2 linked regions of the Phyllobacterium zundukense genome follow. The protein of the gene in region 1 interacts with the protein of each later gene in a pairwise test. Links are inferred from orthologs where the notes say so. Each region holds a gene or a part of one and is shown in the gene's direction. Other genes may lie near its edges. The genes, in order: N8E88_RS17920 and def.

Evidence for each region.
Region 2: the proteins of N8E88_RS17920 (region 1) and def interact in binary tests that used the Escherichia coli proteins (3 or more experiments, as listed by UniProt). The link is inferred for Phyllobacterium zundukense from one-to-one orthologs.

What each region holds. Positions count from the first base shown.
Region 1 is NZ_CP104973.1:1,135,718-1,138,994, forward strand. What follows is about bases 107-3,060. They hold N8E88_RS17920 (aspartate-semialdehyde dehydrogenase), read left to right. Parts: upstream 107-1,043; coding sequence 1,044-2,078; downstream 2,079-3,060. Other genes in these bases: N8E88_RS17910 (MFS transporter), read right to left, coding at 107-475; N8E88_RS17915 (hypothetical protein), read left to right, coding at 811-942; N8E88_RS17925 (MarR family winged helix-turn-helix transcriptional regulator), read right to left, coding at 2,096-2,596; N8E88_RS17930 (organic hydroperoxide resistance protein), read left to right, coding at 2,748-3,060. In the rest of the region: more of N8E88_RS17910, read right to left, coding at 1-106; more of N8E88_RS17930, read left to right, coding at 3,061-3,170.
Region 2 is NZ_CP104973.1:561,668-564,805, forward strand. The notes cover bases 302-3,116. They hold def (peptide deformylase), read left to right. Parts: upstream 302-1,351; coding sequence 1,352-1,882; downstream 1,883-3,116. Other genes in these bases: N8E88_RS15115 (DNA recombination protein RmuC), read right to left, coding at 302-1,238; fmt (methionyl-tRNA formyltransferase), read left to right, coding at 1,893-2,822; truA (tRNA pseudouridine(38-40) synthase TruA), read left to right, coding at 2,834-3,116. Outside these bases: more of N8E88_RS15115, read right to left, coding at 1-301; more of truA, read left to right, coding at 3,117-3,138. UniProt on the Escherichia coli protein: Removes the formyl group from the N-terminal Met of newly synthesized proteins. Requires at least a dipeptide for an efficient rate of reaction. N-terminal L-methionine is a prerequisite for activity but the enzyme has broad specificity at other positions.

The sequences.
Region 1 (3,277 bases):
AGTAGCCGCGTCTATTGTTTGGTGCGTGTTCAGCGACATACGTTGCTGCACCGCCATACTCACCCCCGAGAGCGAGCCCTTGCAGCATGCGCAGGGCAATAAGGATGATGGGCGCGGCAATACCCCAGCTGGCTGAACCTGGAAGAATACCGACAAGGAAGGTCGACAGACCCATAATCATGATGGTGATGAGGAACGTGTATTTACGGCCGACAAGATCACCGATGCGTCCGAAAACGAGGGCGCCGAATGGCCGAACCAGGAAGCCTGCGGCGAAGGCCAGTAGCGCGAAGATATTCCGCGTCGCTTCCGGATACTCACTGAAGAAGGCGGTACCGATGAAAGCGGCCAGGGAACCATAGAGATAGAAATCGTACCATTCGAAAACGGTTCCGAGCGAAGAAGCGAAGATGACCTTCTTTTCCTCCCTCGTCATACCCCGACTAGAATCGTCGGCCACAGTAGTGGTTGTCATTTCATTTTCTCCCAGAAAACAGCAGTTGAGCCAAGAACACGACAGGTAACCCCCTTGTCATGCCATTACCTGTCGACACTACGCGTGGTCAGCTGCGGACCAGAATTGCTCGCCGTAGACAACGCGTTGGTGGGTGTCCTCCGGAATTTCCCCCCAAAAGGTCACGCACCCGATATACGGATGAAGTGTTCACCATATATTGATCAAAGCAAAGCCCGCAGCTTACGTCAATTGCCGAAAATTGTGCGTAACGCGACATATTCTTGTCATTTGCCGAAACAATTGACTCTTTACCGAAACCGCGTACAAGCACAGGCGGACAAGGAGAAGCCCGCATGGGTGGCGAATCAACAGCGCTGTTATTGACGAACGGTTCCGGCAAGCTCGCCGGCGGCATTGACGCGCGTACTCTTGTCCTTAAAATTTCGGCCAAACAGACTGCGAAAACGACCACTAAAACGGTCTGATTTCCCTTGGCCTGGTCGCCCCCTCCCGGGTCCGGCCCGGGGGAGAAGACCCGCAGTGGCCAGCGGGTTTATACAGCAGAGAGGGACAGGAGATATTACAGATGAGTTTCAAGGTTGCGGTTGTTGGTGCCACAGGCAATGTGGGCCGCGAAATGCTTACAATACTGGAAGAGCGCGGGTTTCCGGTCAGCGAAGTCGTGGCGCTTGCGTCGCGCCGTTCGCAGGGAACCGAGGTGTCCTATGGCGACCGGACGCTTAAGGTCAAAAACCTCGAGAATTACGATTTTTCCGATACGGATATTTGCCTGATGTCTGCCGGCGGTAACGTCTCGAAGGAATGGTCGCCGAAGATCGGCGCGCAGGGTTGCGTTGTCATCGATAACTCCTCCGCTTGGCGTTACGATTCAAACGTACCGCTGATCGTGCCGGAAGTTAATCCCGATGCAATTGTCGGCTTTACCAAGAAGAACATCATCGCCAATCCGAACTGTTCGACTGCGCAGCTCGTGGTCGCGTTGAAGCCATTGCATGATAAGGCCAGGATCAAGCGCCTGGTCATCGCGACCTATCAATCGGTTTCGGGTGCCGGCAAGGACGGAATGGACGAACTGTTTCAGCAGTCGCGGGCGGTATTCGTCGCCGATCCGGTGGAGGCCAAAAAGTTTACCAAGCGCATTGCTTTCAATGTCATTCCACACATTGACGTCTTCATGGAAGATGGCTCGACCAAGGAAGAGTGGAAGATGGTCGCCGAAACCAAGAAGATGCTCGATCCGAAGATCAAGCTCACGGCGACTTGCGTGCGCGTACCAGTGTTTATTGGCCACTCGGAAGCGGTAAATATCGAATTCGAAAGCCCGATGAGTGCCGAGGAAGCCCGCGAGATCCTGAGCGATGCGCCGGGCTGCCTGGTCGTGGATCGCCACGAAGATGGTGGCTATATCACGCCTTACGAAGCTGCCGGTGAAGATGCCACCTACATCTCGCGTATCCGCGAAGATATTACGGTCGAAAATGGTCTTTCCATCTGGATCGTTTCCGACAACCTTCGCAAGGGCGCAGCACTTAATGCAATCCAGATTGCCGAGCTTCTGGTTGCGCGCGGGCTCATCCAGCCGAAGAAGATCGCGGCCTGATAATCTAGCCTATTGAACTATAGAAGGGCGCGGGAAAACTGCGCCCTTTTATTTGCTGCGTCGATGCTCGCGATGAGGTTGTCGCGCATGGTAATCAACTCGGCACGCAGCCCTTTTGCCTCGTCCAAGGTGCAGCCGAATGCCTTTCCCATAGCGATGGGCACAGCTTCGGCCCGTTCGCGCATGGCGCGGCCATTGCCAGTCAGTCCGATCAGAACCTGGCGCTCATCAACCGTATCGCGGCGGCGTGTAATCAAGCCCGCGCTTTCCAGGCGTTTTAGAAGCGGGGTTAGCGTGCCGGAATCAAGGCTGAGCTTGTCGCCGATCGATTTAACCGTCTGGCTTTCGCGCTCCCAGAGTACCGCCATCACAAGATATTGCGGGTAGGTCAGGCCGAGCGCCACCAGGCGCGGTTGATAGGCGCGCGTAACGGCGTTGGCGGTCGAGTAGATAGCGAAGCACAGGAAGTTTTCCAGTTTGAGCAGCGAGTCCGGTGCCTTTCCCGATGTTGCGTTCATTGTTTGTCGTCCTTTCAGGGCAACGCACAATAGCAGGCCCGATTGAATTGCGCACCATTTAATTTTTCGTCACTCACCAAAATATCTATTGCGCACAATTTAATTGTATGCAAATTAAATTGTGCTGACTAACCAACCTAAGGAACAAATGATGAGCATTCTCTACACAACGAAAGCGACGGCAACTGGTGGCCGCGAGGGCCGAGCAGCAAGTGAGGATGGCCGCCTGCAGATTACGCTGTCAACGCCAAAGGAGCTTGGCGGGAATGGCGGTGATGGCACCAATCCGGAACAGCTCTTCGGCGCCGGCTATTCCGCCTGCTTTCTTGGCGCGATCAAATATGTAGCCGGCCAGAAGAAAGTTAAACTTTCCGAGGAGAGCGCTGTCACTGCAACAGTTGGCATTGGTCCCCGCGAGGACGGCAAGGGGTTCGGCCTGGACGTTGCGCTCGCAGTCACTCTGCCGGGCGTGGAAGCTGCACAGGCTCGGGAAATTGTCGATGCTGCGCACGTTGTTTGCCCCTATTCGGAGGCCACGCGTAGCAACCTCAACGTACGTATATCGATTAATTGACACCAAGGGTTGTCGTACTAGGGTTGTCCAAGACAGCTACACCCAGAGCGATATCCCGTTACACATGACATCTCCCCCGCGTTTTCCGAGGGCCGCGTTCGCTGCCC
Region 2 (3,138 bases), 570 kb from region 1 along the record:
TAGTCGTCGCCCTCAACAACCCGCAGGCGCAATTGACCCGTTGCCGAGGCAGCAGAACGTGTCGTTTCGGCATCTTTGAGAGGGTTGCCAACAGGCGTTTCGGCAAACTCCAGCGCTTCAATCTTTTGACCGCGTTTGGTCACCTTGCTGGAAGAGACCAAAATGTCGTCAATGTCCTTGTTGGCCTGACCGAAATGCGTCTGCAAGCGGCGCACCCGGTCATCGAGCCGCACCACGTCCTCCATGAGCCTTATGACCTCGCCCTGAATGAGATGCGCCTGCTCGCGCATGCGGACGTCCTTGAGGACGGCTTGAATAACCTGGATTGAAAGCATCAGCAGTGAAGGCGAGACGATCACGATGCGCGAACGATGCGCCTTTTGGACTACGGCCTCAAAATTCTCATGAATTTCCGCAAAAATCGATTCGGACGGCACAAAAAGAAACGCCGTATCCTGGGTCTCGCCGTTGATCAGATATTTCTCCGCCACGTCGCGAATGTGAATCTCTACGTCCCGCCGGAACTGAGCGGCTGCAATCTTCTTGGTCTCAGGTGTTTCCGACTCGCGGATAGCATTCCAAGCCTCCAGTGGAAACTTAGCGTCGATAACGAGATTGGGCGCGCCATTCGGCATACGCACCACGCAGTCCGGCCTGCTGCCGTTGGAAAGAGTGGCCTGGAACTCATACGCCCCCTGCGGCAGGCCATCAGCGATGATCGCCTCCATCCGGGCTTGGCCAAAGGCCCCGCGCGTCTGCTTGTTAGCAAGGATTGCCTGTAATTGCACCACTTGCCCGGCGAGCGCCTGGATGTTGTTTTGGGCGGTATCGATGACCGCCAGACGTTCCTGCAATTTCGTCAGATTTTCGTGTGTGGACTGCGTCTGTTCCGTCATGGTCTGGCCGATGCGGCTCGTCATGCCATCCAGTCGTTCGCGGATCGATTGATTGAGTTCGGCCTGCCTTGACCCGAACAGCTCGGCCATTGTCTGCATCCGGCCTTGCATCTCCGACTGGCTTTTCAGAATTTCGCCCATCCGGGCTTCCGCATCCCGCGCCCGGTCTTCGGCCTGGATCTCGGCGACCATCCGCATCCGGCTGGAGCGCAACACTGCAATGCCAGCGAAGAACACGATAAACGCTGTGGCGAAACCTGCTGCCAGCAAGGTAGCACCGAGCGACACAGAGCTCGAGCCAAATTGAAACAAAGTTTGATCCAGAGAAATTGACGTTTCCATAATGTGCAGACTAACCGATTCGGACGGCAAATGTGAGATCAAAACGAGAACATTTTTATAAACGACTTTCAGGCCGGATTGACGGTTGAAAGCCGAGATATTAGGTGATGCTCATGTCCATAAAACCACTTGTCATTCTTCCCGATCCATTGCTGCGCCAGGTGTCAAAGCCTGTGGAGCGTTTCGACGCCGATTTGCGCAAATTTTCGGCCGATATGCTCGACACCATGTATGACGCGCCAGGTATTGGGCTCGCGGCCATTCAAGTCGGTGAGCCTCTGCGCATGCTGGTCATCGACCTTGCCAAAGAAGACGAGCCCAAAGCCCCTCAGATATTCATCAATCCGCAGATATTGTCGTCGAGCGATGAGCGTAACGTCTATGAGGAAGGCTGCCTTTCCATCCCGGACTACTATGCTGAAGTCGAGCGACCGGCACAGGTGCGCGTTTCTTATGTCGACATCGACGGCAAGCAGCAAGAGGTTGCCGCGGAAGGGCTCCTCGCCACTTGTCTGCAGCACGAGATCGACCATTTGAACGGTGTTCTGTTCATCGATCACATTTCGCGATTGAAGCGTGAGATGGTCGTGAAGAAATTCAAGAAACTTGCCAAGGACCGTCCGCCAAGCCGGTTGGCGGTGTGAGCCGATGAGCCTGCGAATTATCTTCATGGGAACACCGGAGTTTTCGGTACCCATCCTCAACGCCCTGATCGGCCAAGGTCACGAAATAGTTGCGGTTTACAGTCAGCCACCGCGCCCTGCAGGACGGCGCGGGCTGGAGCTGACGCCCTCGGCGGTGCATCGCAATGCCGAACAGTTCGGCATTGAAGTGCGGACACCGAAAAGTTTGAAGTCCGAGGAAGAGCAGCAGGCGTTTCGCGACCTTGAGGCCGATGTAGCTGTGGTCGTTGCTTACGGGCTCATCCTGCCTGCCGCAATTCTCGAGGGTACGCGACTTGGCTGCTACAATGGACACGCTTCGCTGCTGCCGCGTTGGCGCGGAGCGGCGCCTATTCAGCGTGCGATCATGGCCGGCGATGATGAGACGGGGATCATGATCATGAAAATGGACGAGGGTCTCGACACTGGCCCTGTCGCCATGGCCGAAAAGGTGAAAATTACGGCGGATATGACTGCAGGCGAATTGCACGACCAGCTCAGCATGGCGGGCGCCGATCTGATGGTTCGCGCCATGGCGGCACTGGAGCGCGACAGTCTTACGCTCACGCCGCAGTCCGAAGACGGCGTCACCTATGCCTCCAAGATCACCAAGGCGGAAACGCGCATCGACTGGACGCAAGCTGCCATCGATGTTCATAATCGTATACGCGGCCTTGCACCGTTTCCGGGTGCATGGTGCGAGATGGAAATCGGCGAGGAGCTTGAACGGGTAAAACTGCTGCGTTCGATCCCGGCAACCGGGATAGGTGATCCTGGAACCGTACTCGGCGACGATCTGCGCATCGCCTGTGGCGAAGGCGCTGTTCGCCTGCGCTCTTTGCAGCGTGCGGGCGGGAAGGTCTTGGATGGTTTGGAGTTCCAGCGCGGCGCCAAGATCGCACAGGGAACGCGCCTGCCATGAACAAGATCTAAGTGCCTCGTTACAAGCTCACCATTGAATATGATGGCACGCCCTACGCCGGCTGGCAGCGGCAGGAGAACGGCCACACTGTTCAGGCCGCCATCGAACAGGCGATCTTCAAATTCTGCGGCGAAACGGTTGCCCTTGGCGCCGCTGGCCGCACAGACTCCGGCGTGCATGCGACGGCACAGATCGCGCATGTTGATCTGACGAAAGACTGGGCCAGTTCCAAGGTACGCGAGGCGTTGAACGCCCATCTGGTCATCGCGGGGGAAACCGTTGGCATCATCAACGTCGAACTCGTCGGGAGCAATTT